One region of the Streptomyces sp. NPDC057565 genome, then DNA from elsewhere that is predicted to be linked to it. Evidence: predicted binding sites of a transcription regulator. Region 1 holds the regulator's gene; the other holds the start of a gene.

The links. The regulator HrcA, encoded in region 1, represses chaperone genes, less so after heat shock. The targets are predictions, from matches to a motif close to TTNGCACTCNGNNNNNCNGAGTGCNAA.
Region 2: the regulator HrcA is predicted to act here: its motif matches at 1,929-1,955, upstream of groL (chaperonin GroEL).

The regions. Positions count from the first base shown of each region.
Region 1 is NZ_JBHVFU010000004.1:150,078-165,555, forward strand. Features, by position in the region: gene ACFU8W_RS10765 (MFS transporter) at 1-112, shown strand, start outside; gene ACFU8W_RS10770 (adenosine deaminase) at 143-1,135, opposite strand; gene ACFU8W_RS10775 (ribonuclease Z) at 1,163-2,080, opposite strand; gene ACFU8W_RS10780 (histidine triad nucleotide-binding protein) at 2,115-2,474, opposite strand; gene ACFU8W_RS10785 (S41 family peptidase) at 2,642-5,893, opposite strand; gene ACFU8W_RS10790 (hypothetical protein) at 5,973-6,398, opposite strand; gene ACFU8W_RS10795 (16S rRNA (uracil(1498)-N(3))-methyltransferase) at 6,595-7,341, opposite strand; gene ACFU8W_RS10800 (nitronate monooxygenase) at 7,338-8,411, opposite strand; gene dnaJ (molecular chaperone DnaJ) at 8,555-9,691, opposite strand; gene hrcA (heat-inducible transcriptional repressor HrcA) at 9,692-10,708, opposite strand; gene ACFU8W_RS10815 (MBL fold metallo-hydrolase) at 10,891-11,613, shown strand; gene ACFU8W_RS10820 (DUF3097 domain-containing protein) at 11,639-12,457, shown strand; gene hemW (radical SAM family heme chaperone HemW) at 12,568-13,800, opposite strand; gene ACFU8W_RS10830 (SpoIIE family protein phosphatase) at 13,843-15,478, opposite strand, start outside.
Region 2 is NZ_JBHVFU010000046.1:29,457-44,934, forward strand. Features, by position in the region: gene thrC (threonine synthase) at 1-824, shown strand, start outside; gene ACFU8W_RS40145 (MoaD/ThiS family protein) at 858-1,136, shown strand; gene ACFU8W_RS40150 (cold-shock protein) at 1,570-1,776, shown strand; gene groL (chaperonin GroEL) at 2,118-3,740, shown strand; partial or broken gene ACFU8W_RS40160 (hypothetical protein) at 3,934-4,338, opposite strand; gene ACFU8W_RS40165 (DUF397 domain-containing protein) at 4,509-4,790, opposite strand; partial or broken gene ACFU8W_RS40170 (Scr1 family TA system antitoxin-like transcriptional regulator) at 4,776-5,197, opposite strand; gene ACFU8W_RS40175 (hypothetical protein) at 5,371-5,562, shown strand; gene ACFU8W_RS40180 (hypothetical protein) at 5,552-5,785, shown strand; gene ACFU8W_RS40185 (PTS transporter subunit EIIC) at 5,839-7,356, opposite strand; gene murQ (N-acetylmuramic acid 6-phosphate etherase) at 7,408-8,382, opposite strand; gene ACFU8W_RS40195 (MurR/RpiR family transcriptional regulator) at 8,424-9,341, opposite strand; gene ACFU8W_RS40200 (hypothetical protein) at 9,466-9,834, shown strand; gene ACFU8W_RS40205 (DUF4031 domain-containing protein) at 9,831-10,118, shown strand; gene ACFU8W_RS40210 (Cmx/CmrA family chloramphenicol efflux MFS transporter) at 10,142-11,374, opposite strand; gene ACFU8W_RS40215 (hypothetical protein) at 11,470-12,153, opposite strand; gene ACFU8W_RS40220 (GNAT family N-acetyltransferase) at 12,235-12,978, opposite strand; gene ACFU8W_RS40225 (DUF2891 domain-containing protein) at 13,125-14,153, opposite strand; gene ACFU8W_RS40230 (DUF979 domain-containing protein) at 14,243-15,211, opposite strand; gene ACFU8W_RS40235 (DUF969 domain-containing protein) at 15,208-15,478, opposite strand, start outside.

The DNA of each region.
Region 1 (15,478 bases):
CGTCACGGAGATCAGCATGCCCGCGCTGCGCCGCAGGCGCCTCGGCAGGAACGCGTTCCGGACGGCCGGTCCGTCGGGCGCGGACGGTCAGAGCCTGCCGGGTGACCTCTGATCGGGCGGACGAAAGTCACCCGGCAGGCCCTCAGTCGAACGCGTACGCCTCGACCTCCGACAGGTAGCGCGACCTGCGCTCCTCGTCGTGGTCGAGGAAGGCCGCCTCGAAGGAGTTCCGGGCCAGCGTGCGCAGCTGCTCACGCTCCAGTCCGAGCGCCTCGTGGACGGCATGGAAGGTGTCTCCGACGTATCCGCCGAAGTACGCGGGATCGTCGGAGTTCACCGTGCAGAGCAGCCCGGCGTCCAGCATCGCCCGCAGCGGGTGCTGCTCCAGGGTGTCGACGGCGCGCAGCCGTACGTTGGACAGCGGGCAGAGGGTGAGCGGCACCCGGTCGGCTACGAGCCGCTTCACCAGGTCCGGGTCCTCCAGGCAGCGCAGCCCGTGGTCGATGCGCTCGACCCCGAGGACGTCGAGCGCCTCCCGGATGTACTCCGGCGGCCCCTCCTCCCCGGCGTGTGCGACCTTCCGCAGCCCGAGCGCCCCGGCCGCCTCGTACACCTCACGGAACTTCGCGGGCGGATGCCCGACCTCCGCCGAGTCCAGGCCGACGGCGCTGATCCGGTGCAGGTACGGCTTCGCGGCGTCGAGGGTCTCCAGGGCCGATTCGGCGGACTGGTCGCGCAGGAAGCACATGATCAGCTGGGTGGAGATGCCATGGGTCTCCTCGCTGCGGTCGAGCGCCCGGCCGAGTCCTTCGACGACGGTGCCGATCGGGACGCCGCGGGCGGTGTGCGCCTGCGGGTCGAAGAAGATCTCCGCGTGGCGGACGCCCTGGGCGGCCGCGCGGGTGAGGTAGGCGTCGGCGAGCTGCTCGAAGTCCTCCTCGGTGCGCAGGACGGCCATCAGCGCGTAATAGAGGTCCAGGAAGGACTGCAGATCGTCGAAGAGATAGGCGGTGCGCAGCTCTTCGGTGTTCGCGTACGGCAGCTCCACGCCATTGCGCTCGGCGAGGGCGAAGGCCAGCTCGGGTTCGAGGGTCCCTTCGATGTGGAGGTGGAGTTCTGCCTTGGGGAGATGCACGGGTTGCTCGCTCACTCTTGCTGCCGGTTACTGCTGTTGTTGATGTCGGCTCGGGACGGGAACGCTGATCAGGTCCTGGGCGATGGTCAGTTCGCCCTCGAACCCGGCGGCGCGAGCCTGCGTGGCGAAGACATCCGGATCGCCGTACCGCTGCGAGAAGTGCGTCAGCACGAGATGCCGTACGCCCGCCTCCCGGGCCACCCGGGCCGCCTGTCCGGCGGTGAGATGGCCGTGGTCGGTGGCGAGCCGCTCGTCCTCGTCGAGGAAGGTCGACTCGATGACCAGCAAGTCGCACCCCTCGGCGAGCGTGTACACGCCGTCGCAGAGCCTCGTGTCCATGATGAACGCGAAGCGCTGTCCGCGCCTGCGCTCGGAGACCTCGTCGAGGCCGACGCCGCCCAGCGAGCCCTCGCGCTGGATCCGTCCGACGTCCGGACCGCTGATCCCGTGCTCGGCGAGCCGGTCGGGCAGCATGCGCCGCCGGTCGGGCTCGACGAGGCGGTAGCCGTACGACTCGACGGGGTGGGAGAGCCGGTGGGCGTGCAGGGTGTATGCGGCGGTCTCGACGAGGATCCCGTCGGCCGCGACCGGGGCTTCGGTCAGCTCGACGGATTCGCGGTAGGCGGTCGCGTACCGCAGCCGCTCGAAGTACTGCTGCCCGCTCGCCGGGTAGTGCGCGGTCACGGGGTGCGGGACCTGGTCGAGGTTGATGCGCTGGATCACCCCGGCAAGGCCGAGGGAGTGGTCGCCGTGGAAGTGCGTGACGCAGATCCGGTTGATGTCGTGCGCGGCGACACCGGCGCGCAGCATCTGGCGCTGGGTGCCCTCGCCGGGGTCGAAGAGGATGCCCTCGCCGTCCCAGCGCAGCAGATAGCCGTTGTGGTTGCGGTGCCTGGTGGGGACCTGGCTGGCGGTGCCGAGGACGACGAGTTCGCGTATGGACATGAGTGCGGCGGCCTGCGATTCGGGTGGTTCGGCGTTATCCGGGCGGCCACTGCATTCCGCGGCCGCCCAGGACGTGGGCGTGCGCGTGGAAGACGGTCTGCCCGGCACCGGCACCGGTGTTGAAGACGACCCGGTAACCGGTGTCGGTGATCTTCTCGTCGGCGGCGATGTGCCCGGCCTCGCGCAGTATGTCGGCGGCGATCTGCGGCTCGACGGCGGCGAGGGTGGCGGCGTCGCGGTGGTGGACGCGGGGGATGACGAGGATGTGGGTGGGGGCCTGGGGGTTGATGTCGCGGAAGGCGACGGTCGTCTCGGTCTCGCGGACGATGGTTGCCGGGACGTCTCCCGAGACGATCTTGCAGAACAGGCAGTCGGGCTGCGGTTCTCCCGCCATGGCCGGGCTCCTCGGTCGCGTGGTTGATCCGTACACGGGCATGCTATCGGGCGCGGTTGCCCCGTTCCCGAAACCGGGAGGCGGAGCCCCGGTCCTGGGAAGGGGCGGACAGCGGAACGAGGGCCTTTCCCCGGATCGGTCCGGATCCGGGGAAAGGCCCCGGCCCCCTACCCCGGCAGACCCGGTGCCGTCTTCGCCGGGCTTTCCGCGAGCCCCTCCAACGCGATCCGGATCGCCGCGTCCAGCTGCGGATCCCGCCCCGCCGCATGGTCCTGCGGCGCCATCACGACCTCCACATCCGGGTCCACCCCGTGGTTCTCCACACCCCAGCCGTACCCCTCCAGCCAGAACGCGTACTTGGGCTGCGTGACCAGCGTGCCGTCGACCAGCCGGTACCGGCTGTCGATGCCCACCACGCCGCCCCACGTCCGCGTACCGACCACCGGCCCGATCCCGAGCGCCTTGATCGCCGCGTTCACGATGTCGCCGTCCGAGCCGGAGAATTCGTTCGCCACGGCGACCACCGGACCGCGCGGCGCGTCCCCGGGGTAGCTGTACGGCTGCATGCCGCGCGGCAGGTCCCAGCCGACGATGCGGCGGGCCAGCTTCTCCACGACCAGCTGCGACGTGTGACCGCCACGGTTCTCGCGTACGTCCACCACCAGCCCCTCACGGGCCACTTCGACCCGCAGGTCCCGGTGGAGCTGCGCCCAGCCGGAGCCGACCATGTCGGGGACGTGCAGGTAGCCGAGGCGCCCGCCGGAATGCTCGTGCACGTACGCCCGTCGGTCGGCCACCCACGCGTGGTACCGCAGCGGCTCCTCGTCCGCGGTCGGCACGACGACGACATGACGCAGGTTGCCACCGTCCGCCGGCGAGACGGTCAGCTCGACCGGCTTGCCCGCCGAGCCGGTGAGCAGCGGCCCGGGCCCGGTCAGGGGGTCGATCGCCTGCCCGTCGACGGCGAGGATCGCGTCCCCGGCGCGGACCGCGACGCCGGGCGCGGCGAGCGGCGAGCGCGCTGCCGGGTCGGACGTCTCGGACGGCAGGATCCGGTCGATGCGCCAATGGCCTTCGTCCGTGCGGGAGATGTCGGCCCCGAGCAGCCCCTGCCGGCTCGCGTCGTCGTGCCGGTCGCCCGGCGGCGTCACATACGCGTGCGAGGTCCCGAGCTCCCCCTGCACCTCCCAGAGCAGGTCGACGAGGTCGTCATGGGTGGCGACGCGCGCCAGCACCGGCCGGTAGCGGTCGAGGACGCCCTCCCAGTCGACGCCGCCCATGTCGGGCCGCCAGAAGTTGTCGCGCATGATGCGGCCGGCCTCGTCGTACATCTGGCGCCATTCGGCGGCCGGTTCGACGATCCGGCGGATCCGGGAGAGGTCGACGGCGACGTTGTTGTCGCTGCCGCCGTCGTGGTCGTCGTCGGAGCCCGCCGGGACACGGCTGTCGGCAGGTACGACGCGCAGCTTGCCCCGGGTGTGCAGGACCAGCCGCCTGCCGTCGCCGCTGACGGCGAACCGGCTGACATCGGAGGCGAGTTCGTCGCTGTGCAGCTTCTCCAGGTCGTACCGCTCCAGGACGGTCTCCGGTCCCCGGGAGTCCGGTGTCGCCCCTGCGGTACCGAGCACGCCCGTCACCGGGTGCCGCAGCCACAGCAGTCCGTCCTTCGCCGCGCGCAGCGAGGAGTAGCGGGCGGCCTCGACGGGCAGCGGCACGATTCGGTCGGCGAGCCCGTCGAGGTCGATCCGGGTGACGGGCAGCGCGGTGGGGTTGTCCTGCTCTGCGTCGCCGGAGCTCTTCTCCTTCTCGGCCGGGCGGCCGTGGCGCTGCGGCCCGAACGGGGAGGGCGTGGTGGCGGCGAGCGTCAACAGGTGCGGCCGGCAGGCGCCGACGAAGGCCAGGTCGAAGACGTGTGCGTCGTAGACCGGGTCGAAGGCCCGCTCGGAGAGGAAGGCGAGGTGCTTGCCGTCCACGGTGAACGCGGGGGCGTAGTCCCGGAAGCGGAGCGGCGTGGCCTCGGCGACCGACAGATCGGCGAGGTGCGCGAGCTTGAGCTGGCTCAGCGGCTCGGGCCCGGGGTGGGACCAGGCGAGCCATGCCGAGTCGGGCGAGAAGACCAGCCCGGAGGCGTCGCCGTGCTCGCTGCGGTCGACCTCGTGGACCTCGCCGCTCTCCCGCTCGACGATCAGGATCCGGCCGTCGTGCGAGGCGACGGCGAACCGGCTGCCGTCGGCGGCCGCCGCCAGGTCGAGCACCCTGCCCAGCCGGCCGGCGGCCAGTCGGCGCGGTGCGGTGCCCGGAGCGGTTCCGGTGGCGGGTGCGCACTCCAGGGCATCGTCGCCCTCCGCGTCGGTGACCCAGACGACGTGCTGATCGCCCTCGGCCTGGAAGGTACGGGGCAGTCTGGCCCGTACCCCGGGTTCGACGGCCAGTGCGCGGGCCGGGCCCTCGCGATGGGTGACCCAGTGGACGGCGCCGCGCGTCCCGACGGCGCTGCCGCGGCCGGTACGGTCCGGGGACGCCGAGTCGAGGTGGCTCCCGGCGTGCACGGAGTGCGGCTGGAGGTCGGCACGCTGTCCGCCGAGGCGGATGTCGAGACGGCGGGGTTCGGCCCCTTCGAGGTCGTCGAGCAGCCACAGTTCGCCGGCCGAGGCGTAGCTGACGCGGGTGCCGTCGGTCGTCGCGTGGCGGGCGTAGAAGCCGTCGACCTCGGTGTGCCGACGCAGGTCGGAGCCGTCGGGGAGCGAGGAGTAGAGCGCGCCGACGCCTTCGTGGTCGGAGAGGAAGGCGAGACGGTCGCCGACCCACATCGGGCATTCGATGTTGCCGTCGAGGCCCTCGTGGATCCGCACGAAGTCCGCGACGCCGTCAGGCCCCTGGCCTTCGCCGGGTGCCTGCGCGAGCCACAGCTTGCCCGCCGTGCCGCCTCGGTAGCGCTTCCAGGTGGCGGCCTCGCGCCCCATGGTGGCGGAGAGCAGCAGGACCCGTCCGCCTGGTCCGTACGCGAGGGAGCCGACCGGTCCGTACGGCAGGGTCCGCGCGGGCCCGCCGTCGACCGGGACGGCCCGGGCCCAGCTGCGGCGGAGCGACACCTGCCCCTGGGTGCTGGTGACCAGAACGTCGCCCTCGGGGGTCCAGCCGCGTACGGTGGTCCGCGCGTCGCCCCAGTAGGTCAGCCGCTTCGAAGGGCCTCCGTCGACGGGGGCGAGATGCACCTCGGGGGCGCCGTCCCGAGTGGATGTCCAGGCGACGTGGGTGCCGTCGGGCGATATGTGCGGCTGGCGAACGGGCCGGTTGTCGGCGCTGACCCGCCAGGCCCGGCCGCCGTCGAGCGGCGCCAGCCAGACATCGTCCTCAGCGGTGAAGGCGATCAATTCGCCCTGGACATGGGGGTACCGGAGATAGGCAGGCTGTGTCACATCGATCACCCTAGGCCGCGGTCGTGCTCCGGGGAACGGGGTTGGCCGGAGTCCGCCCCCGTCCGCGTGTCGGATGCACTCACTTGCCCTGGGCATACTCGGTCACCGTGACGGTCACGGTGACGGTCGGCCGGGCGCCGCCGCCACCGCCCGTCGGCGGTGTCACGCCGCCGGTCGAGGGGGCGGCGTCACAGTTCCCGAGCACATCGGCCCGCAGGACGGTCCTGTCGCCGACCTTCCCGGTCAAGTCCCCCCGCACACAAACCCCGTTGACCTCCTTCGTGACCTTGCCGACGAGCGTGACGTCCTTTCCGCCCGCGGTCCGGCCGCGGCAGTCGACGTGCGCCACCTGCCGCACGGACGCGGACGGCGACGGCGAGGACCGCGTCGTACCGCCGCCCTCGACCTCGGCCGTGCAGTTCAGCCACCGCACATCGACCCCTTTGCGCTCCAGCGCCTCGGTGCCCGCTCGGTCGGTGGTCAGGGCGACGGACGCGGAGTTCAACCCGTCGATCGGCTCACAGGCGGCGGCCCCCGCAACCGCCGCACCGACGAGGCACAGTACGGCCGGAATGCGATGGGTCCGGCCGCGACCCCATGGACTCGATGCCCTCAATGTCCCCATACGTGGCAGCGTCCCACCACTCCCCCATGGTGCGGTAGACCGCTTGCAGCCACACCGGGCATGCTGTATACGGTCGTTACGCCCAGCGGCCGGTGCGTCCCAGCAGCAGCGCCGTCGCCGCGGTGCCCGCCGTCGAGGTGCGCAGGACGCTCCGGCCGAGCCGGCAGGTCCGGGCGCCCGCCTCGGCGAAGGTCGCCAGTTCCTCGGGCGACACACCGCCCTCCGGGCCCACGACCAGGATGATCTCGCCCCCTGCGGGCAGTCCGACGGTGGCCAGCGGCTCGCTGTCGTACCCCCGGTCCTCGTGCAGGACGGCGGCGAAGTCGGCTGTGGCCAGAAGTGCGGCAACCTGTTTGGTCGTCAGCGCGTCCGTCACTTCCGGGAATCGCACCCGGCGCGACTGCTTGCCCGCCTCGCGGGCCGTGGTCCGCCACTTCGCGAGGGCCTTGAGACCGCGGTCGCCCTTCCACTGGGTGATGCAGCGCGAAGCCTGCCACGGCACGATCGCGTCGACGCCCGTCTCCGTCATCGTCTCGACGGCGACCTCGCCGCGGTCGCCCTTGGGGAGCGCCTGGACCACGGTGATGCGGGGCGTGGGACGGGGCTCCTCGTGGACCGTGCAGAGGTCCGTCACCACCAGCCGGTCCTTGCCCTCGGTGGCCCGCACGATCCCTTCCGTCCACCGGCCGTGACCGTCCGTCAGGACGACGTTCTCACCGGCCTGCAGCCGCTTGACCGAAACGGCATGCCGCCCCTCGGGGCCGTCCAGGACGAACTCGGGCCCGGCGGGGACCTGTTCGACGACGAAGACCGGTGCGGTCACTGCGTGCTCCTTGTGCTCAGTGCCGCTTGTGCGGCGTCCAGTTCTTCGGCGAGCAGCTCGACCAGCCGACCGGCCGGCAGCTCGCGCGCCATGCGGTGGCCCTGGCCCGCCCACAGGGCCATGCCCTGCGCGTCCCCGGCCTTGGCCGCGGCCTTGCGCAGCCCGCTGGTGACATGGTGCACCTGCGGGTAGGCGGCGGGGGCGTACGGGCCGTGCTCGCGCACGAAGCGGTTGACGAGGCCGCGGGCGGGGCGCCCGGAGAACGCCCGGGTCAGGGCCGTCCCTACGAACAGCGGGTTGGTCAGCGCCTGCTTGTGCAGCAGATGGGCGCCGGACTCGGGGCAGACCAGGAATGCCGTGCCGAGCTGCGCCGCCTCCGCGCCCGCCGCGACGACCGCCGCGATCTGGGAGCCGCGCATGATGCCGCCGGACGCGATGAGCGGCAGCTGGACGGTCTCCCGGACCTGGGCCACCAGGGAGAGCAGCCCCGTGCCGGTGTCGTCGGTCTGCGGGTCGTCGCGATGGGTGGACTGGTGGCCGCCCGCCTCGACGCCCTGGACACAGATCGCGTCGGCGCCCGCCCACTGGGCGGCTTGGGCCTCCTCGGACGAGGTGACCGTCACGACGGTGTACGTACCGACTCCGGCGAGCGCGTCGAGGGCGTCGCGGGTGGGGCAGCCGAACGTGAAGGAGACCACCGGAACGGGGTCCTCCAGGAGGATCGCGAGTTTGGCCTCGTAGCCGTCGTCACCGCTGGAGTCCGGGTCGCCGAGCGGGGTCTCGTACCAGGCGGCCTCACCGGCGAGCTGGTGCCGGTACACCTCGACGGCGCTCGGGTCGGCGAGGTTCGGCTGCGGCATGAAGAGGTTGACGCCGAACGGCTGGCCGGTCATTCTGCGCAGCTGTTTGATCTCGTTGTACATGCCGTCCGCCGTCTTGTACCCGGCGGCCAGGAAGCCGAGCCCACCGGCTTCGGCAACGGCCGACACGAGCTGCGGACAGGACACGCCGCCCGCCATCGGGGCCTGCACGACCGGATACCGGTAGAGATCGGTCAACGCGGATGACATGACCGCATCGTGTCACGTCCGGTGCACCCTGCCGAATCAGCCACGGCACGGCCGGAGCGGTATACGCGGAACGCCGTAGCGCCCGCCGGTCCGGGGACGGGCGGGCGCTACAGCGCAAGGGAAAAGCGGGGTGCGGACGGTCCTCAGCGACCGTTGAACGCATCCTTGAGGCGGGAGAAGAGTCCCTGCTGCCCTGGCTGGAACTGACCGGTGGGCCGCTCCTCGCCACGCAGCTTCGCCAGCTCCCGCAGCAGCCGCTCCTGCTCCGGGTCCAGCTTCGACGGGGTCGTCACCTCGACGTGCACGATCAGGTCGCCGCGTCCGCCGCCCCGCAGATGCGTGATGCCGCGGCCGTGCAGCGGGACCGACTGGCCGGACTGGGTGCCCGGCCGGATGTCGACCTCCTCCAGACCGTCGAGCGTCTCCAGCGGCACCTTCGTGCCGAGCGCGCCCGCCGTCATGGGGATGGTGACCGTGCAGTGCAGATCGTCGCCGCGTCGCTGGAACACCGGGTGCGGCAGCTCATGGATCTCGACGTACAGGTCGCCGGCCGGTCCGCCACCGGGGCCGACCTCGCCCTCGCCCGCGAGCTGGATGCGGGTGCCGTTGTCGACACCGGAGGGGATCTTCACGGTGAGCGTGCGCCGCGAACGGATGCGGCCGTCGCCGGCGCACTCCGGGCACGGCGTCGGCACGACCGTACCGAAGCCCTGGCACTGCGGGCAGGGCCGCGAGGTCATGACCTGGCCGAGGAACGACCGGGTGACCTGGGAGACCTCGCCGCGGCCGCGACACATGTCACAGGTCTGGGCGGAGGTGCCGGGTGCGGCGCCCTCGCCGCTGCAGGTCGTACAGACGACGGCCGTGTCGACCTGGATGTCCTTGGTGGTACCGAACGCCGCCTCGGCGAGATCGATCTCCAGCCGGATCATTGCGTCCTGGCCTCGCCGGGTGCGCGACCGCGGTCCGCGCTGCGACGCCGTGCCGAAGAACGCGTCCATGATGTCGGAGAAGTTGCCGAAGCCACCCTGTCCGAATCCGCCCGCGCCACCGCCGCCGGAGGCGGACAGCGGGTCACCGCCGAGGTCGTAGACCTGCTTCTTCTGCGGGTCCGACAACACCTCGTAGGCGGCGTTGATCTCCTTGAACCGCTCCTGGGTCTTCGGATCGGGGTTGACATCCGGATGCAGCTCGCGTGCGAGCCGCCGGAAGGCCTTCTTGATCTCGTCCTGAGATGCGTCGCGGCGCACGCCGAGAACGGCGTAGTAGTCCGTGGCCACTTACGACTCCGCCAGGATCTGTCCGACGTAACGTGCCACTGCGCGTACCGCTCCCATCGTTCCGGGGTAGTCCATGCGGGTCGGTCCGACCACGCCGAGTTTGGCGACTGCCTCGTCGCCCGAACCGTAGCCGACCGCGACGACGGACGTGGAGTTGAGCCCCTCGTGGGCGTTCTCGTGCCCGATACGTACGGTCATGCCCGAGTCCTTGGCCTCGCCGAGCAGCTTCAGCAGCACGACCTGCTCCTCCAGCGCCTCCAGCACCGGCCGGATCATCAGAGGGAAGTCGTGCCCGAAGCGGGTGAGGTTGGAGGTGCCGCCGATCATCAGCCGCTCCTCCGTCTCCTCGACGAGGGTTTCGAGCAGGGTGGAGAGCACGGTGGACACGGTTCCCCGGTCCTCGCTCTCGAAGGATTCCGGCAGGTCCTGCACCAGCTGCGGGACGTCCGAGAACCGGCGTCCCACGACCCGGCTGTTGAGCCGGGCCCGCAGATCGGCCAGAGAGGTCTCACCGAACGGCGCGGGACAGTCGATCATGCGCTGTTCGACCCGGCCGGTGTCCGTGATCAGCACGAGCATCAGCCGGGCGGGCGCCAGCGACAGCAGTTCCACATGCCGCACCGTGGACCGGGTCAGCGAGGGGTACTGCACGACGGCGACCTGCCGGGTCAGCTGCGCGAGCAGCCGTACGGTGCGGCCCACGACGTCGTCGAGGTCGACCGCACCGTCGAGGAAGTTCTGGATGGCCCTGCGCTCCGGCGACGACAGGGGCTTGACCCCTGCGAGCTTGTCGACGAAGAGCCGGTAGCCCTTGTCCGTCGGGATGCGACCCGCGCTGGTGTGGGGCTGGGCGATGAAACCCTCGTCCTCCAGCACAGCCATGTCGTTGCGGACGGTGGCCGGGGAGACCCCCAGCTTGTGCCGCTCGGTGAGCGCCTTGGAGCCGACGGGCTCCTCGGTGCCGACATAGTCCTGGACGATGGCGCGCAGCACTTCGAGTCTGCGTTCGCTGAGCATGGCGCACACCTCCAGCTGTGTTTCCTCGGTGGTTCTGGTCGATCTCCGGCGATTCCTGGCACTCGATGCGTACGAGTGCCAGCGATCCCCCGCCAGTGTACGGCGGCCGGGTGGGGCCCTAGCAAGGGCGACCGGCCACGCTACCCCGAGACTGTGCAGGTCGTTGCCGATAGCGTCTCCGCATGGACGCGTCTTGGGAAGACTTCGGCTGGGAGCGACTGGGCAACGGTGTGGGCCGTCGGAGGCTCCCCGGGTGGGATGCCACGGTCGCACTGGTGGTCGGAGCGGAGGCGGTCCTGCTCTTCGACACGGGATCGACGCTGCGCGAAGGGGTGGAGATACGGACCCAGGTGCAGGCCATGACCGGCCGGAGGGTGACGCATATCGCACTCAGTCACCCTCATTTCGACCATGTGCTCGGCACCGCGGCATTCGCCGGGGCCGAGGTGTACGGCGCGATCGGCACGGCCGCTCTCCTGACCGGCAGTGCGGACGAGTTGTACGCCGACGCGGTACGCCAGGGGGTGTCCGAGGAGGACGCGGCGCAGGCGGCGGAAGTCCTGGTGGCACCGCACCACCAGGTGTGCGACGCATGGACGCTCGACCTGGGCGGCGGCCGCCAGGTGCTGCTGGCGAACGTGGGCCCCGCCCACAGCGGCCACGATCTCGTCGCCCTCGTGCCCGGCTCCCCGGCCGTGGTCCTCTGCGGCGACCTGGTCGAGGAGTCGGGCGAACCGCAGGCGGGCCCGGACGCGATCCCGTCGCGCTGGCCGGCCGCGCTGGACCGGCTGCTGGCGCTGGGCGGCGAGGACGCCATTTACGTACCCGGGCACGGGGCCGTCGTGGACGCGGCGTTCGTACGGGCACAACGCGACCGGCTGTCCGCAGCCTTCGGCGTGTCGTGACCGGTTCCCGTCCTATCGTCGTCCGATGCGCAGCTACCACCCGGACCTGACCCCGCCCTGGAAGAAGTCCGCTCCCGTCCCCGAGGTCCCCGCCGAGCCCGATCTGGTCGTGGAGGAGGTCTCCACCGGATTCTGCGGTGCGGTGATCCGCTGCGAGAAGACGGCGCAGGGCCCGACGGTGACCCTGGAGGACCGTTTCGGCAAGCATCGGGTGTTCCCGATGGAACCGCGCGGCTTCCGCCTGGAGGGCCGCGTCATCACCCTCGTACGCCCCTCGGCGACCGGCCCGGCCCGCCCCGCCCGCACGGCCTCCGGTTCCGTGGCGGTCCCCGGGGCGCGGGCCCGGGTGGCGCGGGCGGGCCGGATCTACGTGGAGGGCAGGCACGACGCGGAGTTGGTCGAACGGGTCTGGGGCGACGACCTGCGCATCGAGGGTGTGGTGGTGGAGTACCTGGAAGGCATCGACGACCTCCCGTCCATCGTCCGCTCGTTCGCGCCCGGCCCGGATGCGCGACTGGGCGTCCTGGTCGACCACCTGGTCCCCGGCTCCAAGGAGTCGAGGATCGCGGCCGAGGTCACCGACGCGAACGTGCTGGTGGTGGGCCACCCGTACATCGACATCTGGGAGGCGGTGAAGCCGGCGTCGGTGGGCATCGACTCCTGGCCGGTGGTGCCCCGCGGCCTGGACTGGAAGACGGGCGTGTGCCGGTCTCTCGGCTGGCCGGAGAACACGGGCGCCGCGTGGCAGCGCATCCTGTCGACGGTCCGCTCGTACAAGGACCTGGAGCCGGCGCTGCTGGGCTCGGTGGAACACCTGATCGACTTCGTGACGGCGCCTGCCTAGTGCCCGTCCGGCGACCGACGACCGGGGGCCGGGGTGGAGCCCCCGGTTCCGGGAAGGGGTGGGCAGGGGGATCAGGCCCGCCGCAAGCGCACCCGTACCCCCGCGCCCCCTCAGTCCACCAGGTCCCTGACCACCGCATCCGCGAGCAACCGCCCCCGCAGAGTCAGCACCGCCCGCCCCTCCGCATAGGGCGCCGCCTCCAGCAGCCCGTCTTCCACCGCGCGCCCCGCCGCTGCCAGTCCGGCGGGCGCCAGCAGCGACAGCGGACACCCGTCGACCAGCCGCAGCTCCAGCAGAATCCGCTCGACCCGCCGGTCCTCCGCCGACAGGATCTCCCGCCCCGCGCCGGGCGACCGCCCCTCCGCGAGCGCCTGCGCGTACGCGCCGGGATGCTTCACGTTCCACCAGCGCACCCCGCCCACATGGCTGTGCGCACCCGGCCCGGCCCCCCACCAGTCGGCGCCCCGCCAGTACAGCTCGTTGTGCAGGCACCGTCCCTCCACCGTCCGGGCCCAGTTCGACACCTCGTACCAGGAGAAGCCGGCCGCGGCCATGGCCTCGTCAGCGATCAGATACCGGTCGGCGTGGACGTCGTCGTCCGTCATCGGAACCTCGCCGCGCCGGATCCGCCGCGCCAGCTGCGTGCCCTCCTCGACGATCAGCGCGTACGCGGACACATGGTCCGGCCCCGCTCCGATCGCCGCGTCCAGCGAGGCCCGCCAGTCGTCGTCGGACTCCCCGGGCGTGCCGTAGATCAGGTCGAGATTGACGTGCTCGAAGCCCGCCTCCCGGGCCTCGGCGACACACGCCTCGGGCCGCCCCGGCGTATGCGTACGGTCGAGGATCTTCAGCACGTGCTGCCGGGCACTCTGCATCCCGAACGAGATCCGGTTGAAGCCGCCTTCCCGCAGCTCCGCCAGATACGCCGGGTCGACCGACTCCGGATTGGCCTCGGTGGTGATCTCGGCGTCGTCGGCGAGCCCGAACTCGTCACGGATCGCCGCCAGCATCCGTACGAGATCCCCGGCGGCCAGCAGCGTGGGCGTACCACCGCCGACGAACACCGTACGGACCGGTCGCGGGTCGTCGCCGAGCACCTTGCGGGCCTGGCGGACCTCGCCGATCAGATGGGCGGCGTAGTTGTCACGCGAGGCCAGCGCACCGCCCGACCCCCGCAGCTCGGTCGCCGTGTACGTGTTGAAGTCGCAGTACCCGCAGCGCGTGGCGCAGTACGGCACATGCAGGTAGAAACCGAGCGGCCGGTCGGCGGCGCCTTCCAGGGCATGACGGGGCAGCGCCCCGTCGTCGGGCACGGGCTCACCATCGGGCAGTACGGAAGGCATACCGTCCATTGTCACTCGTCGCCGGTCGTACCCCGCCCGCGCTCACCGGGCCTGCAGGACCACCAGCGCCAGATCGTCGTCCGGCGGGCGCTCGGCGAACTCGTGAACGGCGCGTTTGATCCGGTCCGCGATCCCCTCCGCGGTCAGCCCGGCGCACCCGGCCAGCGCCCGGGCGAGACCGTCCCCGTCGTCGAACATCGCCGGCCCGGAGCGCCGCTCCGTGACCCCGTCCGTGACGCAGAGCAGGCTGTCCCCCGGCGCCAGGTCGAAGCTCTGGCTCTCGTATGCGACGTCCTCGACGACCCCGAGCAGCACCTGCGGCTCGGCGGCGGTCCGCACGGTGCCGTCGGGCCGCAGCAGCAGCGGCAGCGGATGGCCCGCGCTGGCGAGCGTGCAGCGCACCCCGCCACCGGGCAGCGGCACCATTTCCCCGTACAGCAGGGAGAGGAACCGGGGCTGCCCGCCGTCCGGCAGCTGCGGACCGTCCTCCCGCAGATGCTGGCCGCCCTCCGCCAGATGCTGCCCGCCGGCGGCCGCGACCATGAGCGCGGCGGCCTCGGCGGCCTCCATCGCGTCGTCGAGAAGCAGCCGGTTGAGCCGGTCCAGCACCTCACCGACGCGGAACCCCTCCCGGGCCAGCAGCCGCAGCCAGGGCCGGGCGAGACCGGTGACGACGGCGGCCTCGGGGCCGCTGCCCTGCACATCGCCGAGGATGAAGCACCAGCGGTCGCCGGGGCACGAGAAAATGTCGTAGAAGTCACCACCGACGACACCGTCGTCACTGGGCTCGTACACCAGTGAGCTGGTGACGCCGGGGATGTCGGCGACCTTGCTGGGCAGCAGTCCGCGCTGCAGGATGCGGCTGATGGTGGCCTGCCGGGTGTACGCGCGAGCGGCGCCGACGGCGAGGCCGACGCGGCGCACGAAGTCCTCGATCAGCGCGGTCACCCCGTCGGGGACGCGGGCGATGCCCTCCCGCCCCAGGAGTACGGCTCCGAGCGTGCGGCCGCCGGCGGTTATGCGAAAGGCGAGCGCGGCCCCCGCACGTCCGCTGGAGCGCTCGTCGGCGCCCGGGCCGGTCCCGTCCTCGTCGGCACCGGGCCACGGCATGGAGACGGGCCCGGTGCCCACCCGCTCCGGCAACCGGATCGGGTCCTGTTCCAACACGGGGCGCAGCTGCTCGGTCTCGGCCTCGTCACGGTGCCAGACGCTCGCGAGCCGGGGGACGGCAGCGGGCCCGCCGTTCTCCGGCTCCAGCCAGATCGCGCACCAGTCGGCGAGTCTGGGCACCAGTAACTGCCCGGCGAGCGCCGCCACGATGTCCTCGTCGAGCTGACCGGCAAGCAGGTCGGAGGCCTCGGCGAGGAACGAGAGCGCACCGCGGCCCGCCCAGTCCGCGTCGTCGCGCAGAGCGCGCCGGGAGGTGGGGGCGAGCAGTTCGGCGGTGCGCAGCCCGCCCCGGAGTTCCGGCTCGGCGGCCGGCTCGGGCAGCGCGGTCCAGTCGTCGACGGGCAGACGGGCCCAGACGGTCTTGAGGCCGGTGCGGTACGTGATGCCCCAGCGTTCGGCAAGTGCGGCGACGACCTGCAGCCCGCGCCCGCCCTCGGCCGGGTCGTCCGGGTCCGCCGCGGGCACCGGGTCAGGGCGATCGCTGTGTACGGAACGGGTGGGGTGGTGG
Region 2 (15,478 bases), on a different contig from region 1:
CGGTGGGCGCGGCCGCCGCCCGGGCCGGCTTCCGGTCCTGCGTGTTCATCCCGCACGACCTGGAGCAGGGCAAGGTCGTCATGGCCGCGGTGTACGGCGGTGAGCTGGTCGGCATCGAGGGCAACTACGACGACGTCAACCGCTTCTGCTCGGAGCTCATCGGCGACCCGCTCGGTGAGGGCTGGGGCTTCGTCAACGTCAACCTGCGCCCGTACTACGGCGAGGGTTCCAAGACGCTCGCCTACGAGATCTGCGAACAGCTCGGCTGGCAGCTGCCCGACCAGCTCGTCATCCCGATCGCGTCCGGCTCGCAGCTCACGAAGATCGACAAGGGTCTTCAGGAGCTGATCAAGCTCGGTCTCGTCGAGGACAAGCCGTACAAGATCTTCGGCGCCCAGGCCGAGGGCTGCTCCCCGGTCTCCACGGCCTTCAAGGCCGGTCACGACGTCGTGCGCCCGCAGAAGCCGAACACGATCGCCAAGTCCCTGGCGATCGGCAATCCGGCCGACGGTCCGTACGTCCTGGACATCGCCCGCCGCACCGGCGGCGCGGTCGAGGACGTCAACGACGAACAGATCGTCGACGCGATCAAGCTGCTGGCCCGCACCGAGGGCATCTTCGCCGAGACGGCGGGCGGGGTGACGGTCGGCGTGACGAGGAAGCTGATCGAGGCGGGTCTGCTGGACCCGACGCTCACCACGGTCGTCCTGAACACCGGTGACGGTCTGAAGACTCTGGACGCGGTCGCCCCGACGACCGGCCCGACCGCGACCATCCGGCCCAGCCTGGACGCGTTCCGCGACGCCGGCCTCGCCAACGGCTGACCCGACCACCCGAGACGTAAGGAAGGCACCCACATGAGCGTCAAGGTCCGTATCCCCACCATCCTGCGCACCTACACGGGCGGCCAGGCCGAGGTCCCGGCCGAGGGCTCGACCCTCTCCCAGGTCATCGAATCGCTGGAGCAGAACCACCCGGGCATCGCCGCGCGTGTCCTGGACGACCAGGGCAAGCTCCGCCGCTTCGTGAACGTGTACGTCAACGACGACGACGTGCGCTTCGAAGGCGGTCTGGAGACGGTGACCCCGGACGGCGCGGGCATCTCCATCATCCCGGCGGTCGCGGGCGGCTGCTGACGTGTAGTCGGCCTCTGCGGCCGACTCCGCAGCGTTACCGGAATTGCCCCCTCTGCGAGCTGAGCGGAGGGGGCAATTCTGCATGGTTGAGCGCGGTAGAGTTGGGAAGTCCCCTCCGCTGCCCGTGCCGACCGCATATGAGAATGCGCCCGCCCGCGACAAGATGCAGCCAAAGTGTTCCAACTCCTTGCGCCGTAAGTGGCCTTTGTCCGGCCCGACTTGCCCTGGAATCACATAAATTCCCCATATTCGGGCGTTCGGCGCTGCCCAGAATTCTCGTCCGATTGACCTGTTGCAGAGGGCAGTTGGGCAGATACATTCGGCCGCGGTCGACGCGTTCCGGCGCACGCACCCTCTCCTGTCGGAGGGTGAGTTCTGACCCGGGTCCGCGAAGTGCGGTCCTGTGCAGGGGCCAGTAATAGGGGAGTTAGGCATGGCTCAGGGCACCGTCAAGTGGTTCAACGCGGAGAAGGGGTACGGCTTCATCGCGGTCGACGGTGGTGCGGATGTTTTCGTCCACTACAGCGCGATCCAGATGGACGGGTACCGCACCCTCGAAGAGGGTCAGCGAGTTGAATTCGAGATCTCGCAGGGCCAGAAGGGGCCGCAGGCGGACATGGTCAAGCTCGCCGTCGGCTGAGCTCGGCGCGGTCGGCCAACGACACCACTCACGCACGAAGGGCCCGTACCCACCGGGGGGCGGGCCCTTCGTGCGTGCCCCCGCCCGTCGCGCCCCCCGGCACTCCGCGCGCCGTCGCCCGGCTTCCGGGTTGTCCGCAACCGCCGGGGGCGCTTGCACTCGGGGGGGTCGAGTGCTAATCATTGGCGTTAGCACTCTCCAGGTGAGAGTGACAGAACTTGGACCGGGCCGGTGAGGCCCGCAAGCTTGGTGGGGCAAGGAACCACCGGGCGCGCAGGCCGTCCGTCGCGGGCGCCACTCGGTCCGGAGAAATCCACCCCTGTCCGGGAGGACCACTTCACATGGCCAAGATCATCGCGTTCGACGAGGAGGCACGGCGCGGTCTCGAGCGCGGGATGAACCAGCTCGCCGACGCCGTCAAGGTCACCCTTGGCCCCAAGGGCCGCAACGTCGTCCTCGAGAAGAAGTGGGGCGCGCCCACGATCACCAACGATGGTGTTTCCATCGCCAAGGAGATCGAGCTCGAGGACCCGTACGAGAAGATCGGCGCCGAGCTGGTCAAGGAAGTCGCCAAGAAGACGGACGACGTCGCCGGCGACGGTACGACCACCGCCACCGTTCTCGCCCAGGCGCTCGTCCGTGAGGGCCTGCGCAACGTCGCCGCGGGTGCCAACCCGATGGCCCTCAAGCGAGGCATCGAGAAGGCCGTCGAGGCCGTCTCCGCCGCTCTGCTGGAGCAGGCCAAGGACGTGGAGACCAAGGAGCAGATCGCTTCGACGGCCTCCATCTCCGCCGCCGACACCCAGATCGGCGAGCTCATCGCCGAGGCGATGGACAAGGTCGGCAAGGAAGGCGTCATCACCGTCGAGGAGTCCCAGACCTTCGGTCTGGAGCTGGAGCTCACCGAGGGTATGCGCTTCGACAAGGGCTACATCTCGGCGTACTTCGCCACCGACATGGAGCGCATGGAGTCGTCCCTGGACGACCCGTACATCCTGATCGTCAACTCCAAGGTCAGCAACGTGAAGGACCTCCTTCCGCTGCTGGAGAAGGTCATGCAGTCCGGCAAGCCGCTGCTGATCATCGCCGAGGACGTCGAGGGCGAGGCCCTGTCGACCCTGGTCGTCAACAAGATCCGTGGCACCTTCAAGTCCGTCGCCGTCAAGGCCCCGGGCTTCGGTGACCGCCGCAAGGCCATGCTCGGCGACATCGCCATCCTCACCGGTGGCACCGTCATCTCCGAGGAGGTCGGTCTCAAGCTCGAGAACGCCGGCCTGGACCTGCTGGGCCGTGCCCGCAAGGTCGTCATCACCAAGGACGAGACGACGATCGTCGACGGCGCCGGTGACACCGACCAGGTTCAGGGTCGCGTCAACCAGATCCGTGCCGAGATCGAGAACTCCGACTCGGACTACGACCGCGAGAAGCTCCAGGAGCGCCTGGCGAAGCTGGCCGGCGGCGTGGCGGTCATCAAGGCCGGTGCCGCCACCGAGGTCGAGCTCAAGGAGCGCAAGCACCGCATCGAGGACGCCGTTCGCAACGCGAAGGCGGCCGTCGAGGAGGGCATTGTCGCCGGTGGTGGCGTCGCGCTGCTGCAGGCTTCCGCCGTCTTCGAGAAGCTGGAGCTCTCGGGTGACGAGGCGACCGGTGCCAACGCCGTCAAGCTGGCGCTGGAGGCCCCGCTCAAGCAGATCGCCGTCAACGGTGGTCTCGAGGGTGGCGTCGTCGTCGAGAAGGTGCGCAACCTGCCGATCGGTCACGGCCTGAACGCCGCGTCCGGCGAGTACGTCGACATGATCGCCGAGGGCATTCTCGACCCGGCGAAGGTCACGCGCTCCGCTCTGCAGAACGCCGCGTCGATCGCCGCGCTGTTCCTGACCACCGAGGCCGTCATCGCCGACAAGCCGGAGAAGGCCGCTGCGGCCGCTCCGGGCGGCATGCCGGGCGGTGACATGGACTTCTGATCCTGACGGATCGGTAGTTCGGTCGTACATCGGCCCCCTGGACCTGCACGGGTCCAGGGGGCCGATGCCATGTCCGCGGCGGCGCTGACGCTCCACGAAGTCCTCGATGGGCATGTCGGGGCGGTCGGCGATGCTGGGGGTCATGGCGTCGCCTCCTTCCCACCGGCGTGCCCCCGCTTTCGGTGCGGGTGAGGGTGCGGCCGAGCGCGGCGAGCAGGACGAACGCCCGTGAGCGGGTCGGCCGTTGCTGTTCCGGCGGTGCGTCGCCGCTGGTGAACGCCGCCCACCGGTCGTCGTCGCGCGGCGTGCGGGAGAAGGACGTACGCGTCACCCAGCGTGCGCCGCCCGAGCCGATGAGGTGCTCGCTGCCCCGGCGCAGATGCCCGGCCCGCTGGAGGTTGTTCAGCGCGGTCCGCAGCGCGCACTGCCCGTACGGCAGCACGGTGGCCAGCGTCTTCACGGAGATGTCGGCGCCGTCCGGCAGCCGGTCGACATGGGCGGCGAAAGCGGCCTCGCGCGGCGGAAGATGTGCGAAATCATACGCGGTACGGGGTTGTTGGTCGTGTGCAGACCGCTTGCCGTAGCCCGGATCGGCCATCGGGTGGGGCGGTACGTGCGGTGCGTGCGAGGCGGCACCAAACTGGCTCGAAGCCATTGGATCGCCTTCTTCGATCTTGGTGGTCAGACCCCTGTTCGGTGTTCCCGCACCGACGGGGGTCGTTCGTTCATCGGAACGCCAGAGCGTTCGCGCCGTGTGCGGCAAGCCGGTCACGAAAAGTGAACACCCCTGCTGGGGAGGGTGGGTGGGGTGGAGCCCTCCACCCATTCCTTGGAAAGGGCGCTCGGGCTCCGTGGCTTGAGCCCCGGGAAGCACACGGAGAAGGGGGCAGGGACCACACCGGGGTGCCCGTCGGCGACTTCCAGACGGTCCCCGCCGCTGCCGCCGCTGTACGTCGACTTCCGCCACGTGGCCACTTCGAGGCAGTCGCCGCCGCTCGCACCGCTGTACGAGGACTTGTGCCGGATCGTCGTGGTCAGGTCGTCGATCACGTTCTCCGGCGCCGTCGGCCGGTACGCGCGGAACACCGCTCGCGCGTACGCCTCCGTCTGCAGCAGACCGGGAGTCAGCTGAGATGCGTACTCCTCGATGGTCTTCGCGACGGCTTCCGCCTCCGCCGCCTCCGCGAAGTGATCCGGGTACTTCGACTTCTTCAGGGCGACGCAGTTCCGTACGAAAAATCCGTTCGCGCGCAGGATTTTTCGTCGAACTTCTGGGCCTGGTCCATCTGCATCCGGCGTGTACCGGACTCCAGTTGGCCGATGGACGAGCCACTGACGAAGAGCGGGAGACCGATTTCTTCCCGGGAGAGACCGGCTTTGTTCCTTCGGTGCCGGAGTTCGGCGCCGAGGGGGGCGCGCGGAGAGGAGGACGGGTCGAGTTTCTTGGGCCTCCGCATGACAACTCCCTGTGAAACACAGGCGGTTGTTGGTTCTTCGCCCTTTCCGGGCTAGCCGCGTGTTGGACACGCTGGGTGTGCATTGCGGTTACTGAGCGTGGAAGGTGTGCAGGATGACCACTACAGGGCGATGACGGGTTGCTGCCGGAAGAGTGGGGGAGGCGGAGGACGCGGTGGAGAAGTTGAGGCAAGAGCTGAAGGGCGTGGGGCTCACGCTGCCGTCGCTGCGGGTCGATCCGGTGTCGTGCGCAGGGAACGAGCCCGCGCCGCTGGTGGACCTCGGGCGGTGCACCGTCGATACGGCGCTGCGGCTGAGTGCTGTGCCGGCACGGACGGGCAACAGGGAGGCCGGTCATGACGAGTGAGGGGCTCGAACCGTGTACGCCGGAGCCCGGGTCGTTCGCGGTGGACTCCCGGGACGGGCGGGTGGGGCGCGTGATGGGGTGCGTCGGGCCGTACGTACAGCTGCGGCCGCCGGGCGGCGGTGCGGAGTGGGACTGCCCGCCGGAGGCTGTGCAGCCGGCGTCGCCCGGGGATGTGCTGCGGGCCAGGGTCAGGGAGGTCAACCGGGAGGGGAGGCTGCCCTGAGAAGCGTGAAGGGCGGCACCCGGTGCGGGTGCCGCCCTCCTTGCGTGACGGGATCAGGCGCGGGCAGGTTCCTGCGCCGGGTCCGTGGTCGGGGCGGCCGGGATGCCCGTCGCCGCGACCGTCGAAGCCGCCGGTTCCTGCGACACGTTGAACTCCGCCAGCAGGTCCTTGCTGAAGCCGAAGAAGTACGTGGCGACGAAGCCCGCCAGGTAGCCGACCAGCAGGCCGCCCGCGTAGATCGCGATCGTCGTGCCGAGGCCGTGGTTGCCGTCCAGGAGCGGGAACAGGGCCCAGCCGGACGGGCCGATCGCCGTCGAACCGACCGCGCTGCCCAACTGGTTGAAGAGGCCGACGAACGCGCCGCCGAACGCGCCGCCCACGCATGCCGTGACGAACGGGCGGCCGAGGGGGAGGCTGACGCCGTAGATCAGCGGTTCGCCGACGCCCAACAGGCCCGCCGGGAGAGCCGACTTGATCGTCCTGCGGATCGACTCGTTGCGCGGGAGGCGGAGGTAGACCGCAAGGGCCGCGCCCACCTGGCCCGCGCCCGCCATGGCGAGGATCGGGAGCAGGACCGTGTAGCCCTGCTGCTCGATCAGAGTGGTGTGGATCGGGATCAGCGCCTGGTGCAGGCCCAGCATCACCAGGGGAAGGAAGAACCCGCCGAGGATCAGCCCTGCGCCCGCACCACCGTTGGAGAGCAGCCAGTTGGCGAAGTCGCCGATGGCGGTGGAGACCTCGCCGGCCACGTACATCAGGCCGAAGATCGTCACCAGGCCGGAGACCAGCACCGTCAGCGTCGGGGTGACCAGGACGTCCAGCGCCTCCGGGACCCAGCGGCGGCACCACTTCTCCACGTACACCGCGAGGACGGCCGCGCCGAGCGCGCCCAGCACACCGCCCTGGCCCGGGGAGAGCTTCTGGCCGAACGCCTCGATGTTCGCGACGCCCGGGAAGACGATGATCGCGGCGACCGCACCGCCGAGGATCGGCGTGCCGCCGAACTCCTTCGCCGTGTTGTAGCCGACGAACACGGCGATCAGCGCCATGAAGCCGGACGCCATCGCGGCGAGGGCGGGGGTGACCGAGGTCAGCCAGCCCAGGTTCACCAGCAGGCCGTTGAGCCCGGCGATGATGCCGCAGCCGATGAGCGCCGGGATCAGCGGGACGAAGACATTCGCGATCTTCCGGAGGAAGAGCTTGAACGGGGTGGCGTTCTTCGCCTTCCGGGCCGCCTTGATCGCGGCGCCCTGGGCGGCGAGTTCGTCCGCGGTGGTGGTGGTGTGCGCGGGCACCGGTTCTGCTGCCCGGCCCTCCTCCACCAGCTGCTCGAACTCCGGGGTGACCCGGGCGACGGTGCCCGGGCCGAGGACGATCTGGTACGTGTCGTCCTCGACCACACCCATGACGGCGGGGAGCGCCTTCAGGGCCTCGTCGTCGACGAGCGAGCGGTCACGCAGACCCAGCCGGAGCCGGGTCATGCAGTGGACGACGGAGCTGACGTTCGAGGCGCCACCAACGAGCGGAAGGATCGCGGCGGCAGTGGCGCGGTTCTTGTCTTCTGTAGCCATGGTGCGTGGTGCCTTGCTGTGCGGGGGTGCGGAGCGGTGCCCCGGATGGGGTCAGGTGGTGCGGGGTGCGGCCGCGAGGGCGGCGCGGAGGTGGCCGTCGGACGCGGACAGGAGCGTGGCGGCGGTCGGACCGTCGACCTGGCCGAGGATGGCGAGGATCGCGTTCTTCACCTCGCCGTCGGTGGCGGCGAGCGCGGCTTCGATCTCCGTGTCGGAGGCGCCGGTGGCGAGGGAAACGATCCGGCGGGAGCGGGCGCGCAGCTTCTCGTTGGAGGCGCGGACGTCGACCATGAGGTTTCCGTACGTCTTGCCGAGTCGGATCATCGTGATCGTCGACAGCATGTTGAGGACGAGCTTCTGCGCCGTACCGGCCTTCAGGCGGGTCGAGCCGGTGAGGAGCTCCGGGCCGACGACGACCTCGATGGGGTGCTCGGCCGCGGCGCCGAGCGCCGAGTCCGCGTTGCAGGACAGGCCGATGGTCAGCGCCCCCTTGGCGCGGGCGTGTTCGACGGCTCCGATCGCGTACGGCGTACGGCCGGAGGCGGAGATGCCGACCACCGTGTCGTCCGGGGTGAGATCCAGTCCGTCGAGGTCGGCGGCGGCCAGCTCCTTGCTGTCCTCGGCGCCCTCGACTGCTGTGACCATCGCGGACGGGCCGCCCGCGATCAGACCGACCACCTCGGACGGGTCGGTGTTGAACGTGGGCGGGCACTCGCTGGCGTCCAGGACGCCGAGCCGGCCCGCGGTGCCCGCGCCCGCGTAGATCAGCCGGCCACCGCGGGCCATGCGTCCGGCGACCCCGTCGATCGCCGCGGAGATCTCGGGCAGCCGGGCGGCGACGGCGGAGGGGACGGACTGGTCCTCGCCGTTCATGATCCGGGCAATCTCCAGCGTGGCCAGCCGGTCGATCTCGGCGAGCTCGGGCCGGAACGCCTCGGTGGTGAGGGTGGCGAGTTCGGCGCGCAGCTCTCCGTACTCGGAGGGCTGATCGGGCGTCGCGGCGTTGGCGTCGGTGGTGGAGGTCATGGAGAGCGGCTCTGCTTTCTCGAACTCGTGGCTCGTACGGTTCAGCGGGTGCGGGGGGTGTGGCGGTGGGCCAGTGCCTCGTACGAGGCGGCGAGCGCCGGGGCTGCCGTCTCGTACGTCCGCTGGGCAACCCCTATGAACAGGCAGTCCACGACGAGGAGCTGGCTCGTCCGGCTCGACATGGCGGCGGGGCGCAGCTCGCTCTCGCGGGCGGTGGATGTGGTCAGCACGTGGTCCGCGTACTGCGTCACCGGGCCGTCGGGGCGGCCGGTGATCGCGATCGTCGTCGCGCCCCGGTCGAACGCCACCCGGAGCGGTTCGATCACGTCACCGGTGGAACCGGAGTGGGTGATCGCGATCGCCACATCGCCGGAGCGGAGCTGCACGGCGTTGGTGACAGCCAGGTGCGGGTCCATGTGCGCGTGCGCGATCAGGCCGATACGGAGCAGCTTCTGCCCCAGGTCCTGGGCGACGAGAGAGGAGGCGCCGACACCGTAGATGTCGATCCGGCGGGCGGTCGACGCGGCGGCGACGGCGGCACCGAGCTGTACCGTGTCGAGTCCGGCGGCCGTGTCCGCGAGGGTCTGCTGCTCGTCGAAGGCGAGCTTCGCGACCACGTCGGCGATCGGGTCGTCGACGGCTATGTCCGCCGTGACGGAGGGGGCGCGGCCGGACTGCTGGTGGGCGGCGAGCCCGGCGAGGGCGAGGCGCAGATCCCGGTAGCCGGGGTAGCCGAGGAGGCGGGCCGTGCGGACCACGGTCGCCTCGCTGGTGCCGGTGAGCTCGGCGAGACCGGTGACCGTCAGGGCGGCGCAGCCGGCCGGGTCACCGGCTACGGCCTCGGCGACCCGCTGCATGGAGCGCGTCATGGACGGCGCGAGCGTCCGCACCTTGGCCGCGAGTGCGGCCGGTGCGGGCGGCGCATCCCCGCTGAAACTTTCCTTCAGGTCATTGGTCACATTTGAAAGATATTTTCAACCCTGCGGTCCGTCAACCCCCTTTGGTCCCGACCTCTGACGGAACGGAGGACGGGACGGGTAACCGGACGCAGGACCTGTCCGCACTCGGGGTGACAATGGCTGCATGGAGCTGAACCGCCTGGAGCAGGCGCTGCACACCGCCCGCGCCCTGGTCATGGCCGATCTCGCCGCAGGCGGTGTCGCCGAGGCCGAGATCGTCTCGCTCGTCGAGGACGCGGTGACGCACCGGCGCTGGTGGGTCGAGCACTGGCCGGACGGCGTGGAATACGTCGTCGGCCTTGTCGCCCAGGACGTCCAGGACGCGCTGCTGGAGCGGTACGGCCGCTGGCCGCTCTGCCCCGTGTGCGACGCGGGCGACCCGCACGCCCTCGACGTCGAACCGGAGCTGGGCCCGGACCCGCGCTGGGTCTGCACCAAGGCGACCGTGATGGTGGCGCGCGTGGGCGCGCTGAGCGGAGTGCTGGGCCGGTGACGGTCTATATCGACCCGCCCGACTGGCCGGGCCACGGTCGGCTCTGGTCGCATCTGGTCAGCGACGTGTCCTTCGACGAACTGCACGCGTTCGCCGCCGCCATCGGCTGCCCGCCGCAGGCGTTCGAGCGGGACCACTACGACGTACCGGAAACGCGGTACGCGGACGCGGTGCGGGCCGGAGCCCGCGAGGTCGGCTCCAAGGAGCTCGTCCGCCGGCTCACGGAGGCGGGACTACGGCGCCCCAAGGGCCGCCGGGCGCCCGGCTGGGTGCCCGGCGGCTGAACCGACTGCCGAAGCCACCCCGCTCAGGCGGCGGAGGAGCTCCCCGCTTCCACGTCGACCGACGTCGGCGACGACATCGCGGCGGGCGACCCGGTCACCCGGCGCGACCTGCCTCCGCCGTGCAGTCGCAGCGAGAACACCACGGCGACCAGCGCCAGGACCGTCATCGCCGCGCCCGCCCAGGCCGTCGCCTCGAAGCCGAAGTCCGCGTCGATCACAGTGCCGCCCAACCAGGGGCCACCCGTGTTTCCCAGGTTGAAGGCGGCGGTCGTCGTCGCGCCCGCCAGGGTCGGGGCCGCGCCCGCGATGTTGAACATCCGGGCGTTCAGTGCCGGGGCCGTGTAGAACGCCGACAGGCCCAGCAGGAACGCGAGCCCGACCGCCGCGACCTGGTTCGAGGCGAACAGCGCCAGCGCGACCAGGAAGACCGTCGAGGCCGCGATACCGCTCATCAGCACCCCGAAGAGGTGCGCGTCCGCGACCCGGCCGCCGATCGTCGTACCGACCAGCGCCCCGATCCCGAACAGCGCGAGAACCGTCGGTACCCACCCCGAATCCAGCCCGGCGACATCCGTCAGCAACGGCGCCAGATAGCTGAACGCGCAGAAGACCCCGCCGGCCGCGAGCGCCGTGATCACGATCGACAGCCACACCTGCCGGTCGCGGTAGATGGACATCTCCCGCTTGAGCTGCGGCTTCTCCTCCGGGAGCGGGATGCGGGGGATGAGCGTCGCGACACCGACGAGCGCCACGGCGGACGCCGCGCCGACCGCCCAGAACGCCGACCGCCAGCCGAGGTTCTCACCGAGGAACGCCCCCAGCGGTACGCCGAGGACGTTCGCGATCGACAGCCCGCCGATCATCACGGCCATCGCTCTGGCACGCGCGTTCACCGGCACCGTCGCGATGGCGACCGCCGCTCCCACCGCCCAGAACCCGGCGCACGCGAAGGCGCTCACCACGCGGGAGGCGAAGAGCACCTCGTACGTCGGTGCGAGCGCACCCGCGACCTGCCCGAGGCCGAAGACCGAGATCAGTGTGATGAGGGTGGTGCGGCGCGGGAGCCGGAGCGTGGCCACGGCCAACAGGGGCGCGCCGATCACCATGCCGATGGCGAAGGCGGATATGAGGAGCCCGGCCCGGGGGATCGACACGTTCATGTCGTCGGCGATCGGTGGCAGCAGCCCCGAGAGCATGAACTCGCTCGTGCCGAGGGCGAAGACCGAGAGGCCCAGAATGTATACGGCCAGAGGCATGCGGGTACGGCGGCGAACGGCAGAGTCGGGCATGACAGCTGCCAACAGCGATCGTGACCGTTGCATTCCCGTATCGAGGTATCCCGTCTGCTGTCTCAACGGGTGAGCAGTTCCAGCTCCGTCAGCAGGTTCTGCCGGGCCCGCGGCTCCCACTCGGCGAACCCGTGCGGCGTACGGAACAGCCGCGGCAGTCCGAGCAGCTGCCGCAGGACGGCCGCACGCCCGCCCCGGAAGGCTTCGTCGGGGACGAAGCCGTACTCGTCCCGCACCTGCGCCGCGTACGCCGCGTACTCCTTCGGGGCGGCCGCCAGGATGGCCAGGTCCGCGTCGCACAGCACCTCGCCGTTGGTGTCGCCGTCCGCGGGGTCATGGGTGACGGTGAGCCGGACCAGCCGGGCGACCTCGGCGGTGACGGCGTCCGGGACACCGGCCTCGGGCAGGGCGCGCTCGGCGAGGGCGGCGCTGCGCTCCTCGTTCTCGGAACGGTCCGGGCGGTACACCGCGTCGTGGAACCAGGCGGCGAGGCGGACCGCGTCCGGGTCGTCGGCGTGCCCGGCGAGGGTGTCGATGCGGTCGAGGACCGCCGTCAGATGGGCGGTGGTGTGGTAGCGGCGCTGCGGTTCGGCCCAGCGGGCGAGCAGGTTGTCGGCGTACGGCAGCGGATCGGGGCCGGTCGCGTCGTCCCCTCGTGCGGCGACCAGGGCGTCGCTCCAGCGGGCGCGGAGCGCGTCCGCGGCGTCGGGGGAGGATCCGCTCTCGTGCGCGCTGTCGTCCGTCATACGCACGAGAGTAGATTCCCCCCGTCGTCCACGGCGAGCAGCGGGCGGGCCAGCCCTTGGGCGCGGGCACCGGCAACCGGCTCAAGCACTTCCGGTGGGTCCGTCCGGATCCAGGAGGACGCTGAGTTGGCTCCCGAGTTCCCGGAAGCCGAGCGCCCGCGCGACCTGGCGGGAGGCGGGAGGCCGGGCCCGCCACTGGGGCAGCAGACCTGCGGCGAGTGCGTGCGCCACCGCTGCGGAAGCCGTCTGCCGGGCCAGTCGGCGGCCTCGCCACTGCGGGTCGGTCAGCACACAGACATGCGCGGTCGCGACCGGCCAGGCGCGGTATCCCGCCGCGGCCACCACGTCCGTTCCCTCGCGCACGACGAACGCCGGAGAGGTGATCTCTTCCAAACCGCTCTCGTCCGCGTCCTCCGGTCCCGCCGACCGCACCAACTCACGAAGGCCGCGATGCCCAGGCGCGAGCTGCTCGACGGCGTGATGGGCCGGCGCGGGCCGGAAGCCGTCCCTCGCGACGTAGGCCAGCGTGGCCGGACCGAGTAGCTCGGTCACGGGCAGTACGGCCGTGACCGCTTCGGGCCGAGTGAGCGAACCGGCCGGCACCGCAGCCAGCACACGGCGCACCACCTGTGCAGCACCCCCGGTGGGCACAGTGGCGATGGCCGCGTCGCCCAGCATCACGATGCCGGCCCATGACGGTGGGCACAGACCTGAGCCGGGCGAAGTGACCACGGTCAAACCACCGGAGGGCGCGAACGACACCGGGACGGCGGCCAACGTCTCCCACAGACCACGAGCACGGATCAGCAGCGGATCGACAGGCATGACCCGATCCTGTCACCCCGAGATCGCCGGGCGCCCGGGAAATCAACCTCCGCAAGCACGGCACATCGGATGCTGAAGTGGTCCCGCGCTCACCGGAGAAACCCGTCTGTCAGTTCAAGGGACGGTTCCCGAATCCGCCGGACCGGTCAGTGGCCGGGCGGGGTGTCCAGGGCCAGTGCGGCGAAGGTGGCCAGCCAGTGGTCCGTGCTGAAGTCACCGGAGGAGACCGAGGGCAGGCCGACGGCGAGATGAGCCTCGGCCGAAGCGGTCAGAGCGGCGTGGGCGGGGCCCTCGCCCAGCGCGTCGCCGATCGTACGGAGGGCCGCTGCCCGGCTCAGGGTGAGGCCCAGGAGGTGACCGATCTGCGGGTCCGCGTGGTCGGAGATCACGGGCGGGGTGAGCAGCGGAGAGTCCGTCAGCCCCGGCAGGAACCCGGCCAGCCAGGTCCGGAACTCGGCGACGGGGAGCACCCGGCGCATCGCGTCCGCCTCGGTCAGGGCGGGGGAGAGGAAGTCCTGCCCGGACGGCTCCCAGTGGGCGGGGGCGTCGTGGTCCTCGGCGAACCAGGTGCGCAGCCGGTCCGTCACCGCGTCGAGGACCGGGCGGGACAGCCCGGCGCGCTCGCCCGCGTCCAGAACCATGCCCAGGCCGAAGGCGCTGTTGGGGTGGATCCCGTGCCGGATCGGGTAGGTCGCCTTGGGCAGCCAGACGGTGAGGAGTTCGCCGACCGTCTCCACGGCTGGGGCGAGGGCGTCGGCCCAGCGGTCTCCCTCGGGGGTGGCGAGCGCACGGCTTTCCGCCGCCAGCGCCACCAACCACGCCCAGCCGTAGGGGCGTTCGAAGTGCGGACGGTTGCGGAGATACGCCGCCTCGACGGCGAGGTTCTCCGGGGTGAGGTGGGAGTTCAGCACCTCGTGGACACGGGTGGTGACCGTGGCCGGGAGGTCGCCGGTGGCGGAGAAGCGGCGCAGCAGGCGGACGAGCAGCCAGTGCATGTGCACGGTGGAGTGCCAGTCGTACCCCCCGTAGAAGGCGGGGTGCAGGGTGCGGGGCGCGACCAGTTCCTCGGGGCCGGCGTACAGATGGGCCGGGGCGTTGGGGTATTCGCGTACGACATTGGCGAGGGCCAGTTCCGCGAAGGGGACGGCGTACGCGGCAGGGAGCGCGGGGGGCATCGGGGTCACTCCAGAGGGGTGGGTGAGCGGCTCGGGTCAAGGGGCGGCTCGGGGCGGGGCAGGGGTGGCGCGGGTCGGGGCGGCCCGGGTCAGAAGGCGAAGAGGGCCATGATCGCAACGTTGCAGACCAGCAGGGCCGCCGCCGTGGGGATCTGGGCCTTGATCGGTCCGTACTGGTCCTTGAGTTCGAGCAGAGCGGCGGGAACCAGGTTGAAGTTGGCGGCCATCGGGGTGACGAGGGTGCCGCAGAAGCCGCAGAGCATGCCGATCGCGAGGATCGCGGGCGCGTTGCCGTTCATCTGCTCGATGAGGACGGGCCAGCCGATCGCGGCGGTCATCACCGGGAACGCGGCGAAGGCATTGCCCATGACGATGGTGAACAGCGCCATGCCGCAGCAGTAGACGGCCACGGCCACGAACTTCTGGCCGTCCGGCAGCACCGCCTCGCTGATCCTTCCGACCTGCTCGCCGACGCCGGCGGACTGGAAGATCGAGCCGAGGACCGCGAGCAGCTGAGGCAGGATCAGCGCCCAGCCCATCGATTCGAGCATGTTGCGACCGGAGTGCAGTGGTACGGAGAGCCTCCGCTCGCGCAGCAGCACCATGCCCACGATCAGCGCGGCGATGGCGCCGACGCCGAGGCCGAGGATGGTCTCGTACCCCGGTTCGAGGACCGGTTCGCCACCGATCTTCCAGTTCTTCGCGAGCGTCGCACAGATCATCGCGACGACGGGGACGGTGAGGGCCGGAAGGAACAGCTTGTTGCCGAGGCGGGCGGCCGAGGCTGCGCGCTTCTCGCGGGAAGGAGTGTGTGATGCGCCCTTGCCGGTGAGACCGCAGCCGCCCAGGACGATCAGGATCAGGACGGCGACGCCCAGAGGTTCGGCGGGGAGGGACTTGTCGACGACTCCGGAGGAGTAGAAGAACGCGGCGCCCAGCAGTCCCCAGAAGCCGGCCGAGCCGAAGCGCTTGGGGTTGGTGCGGTCCCTGACCATCTGCGCGGCCATGACGAGGAACACCGCGCCGACCAGCCAGAAGAAGTACTCGGACTTGATCACTTGGCGTCCTCCGTCCGGAGCCCGGCGTGTGCCGTCATGTCGTTCTCGGCGGCGGCGACGGCGAGTTCGCGCTCCAGCTGCCGGTCCAGGTTGAGCAGGCGGGCCCCGTGGATCAGGAAGGCGCAGATCGCGGAGGGGATCGCCCACAGAGCCAGATGCAAGGGTTCGAGGTGCTGGTCGTACGTGGAGTTCACGAAGCCGGTGATCAGCAGGATCGATCCGATGGCGATGAAGCAGTCCTCACCGAAGAACACGCCGATGGTGTCG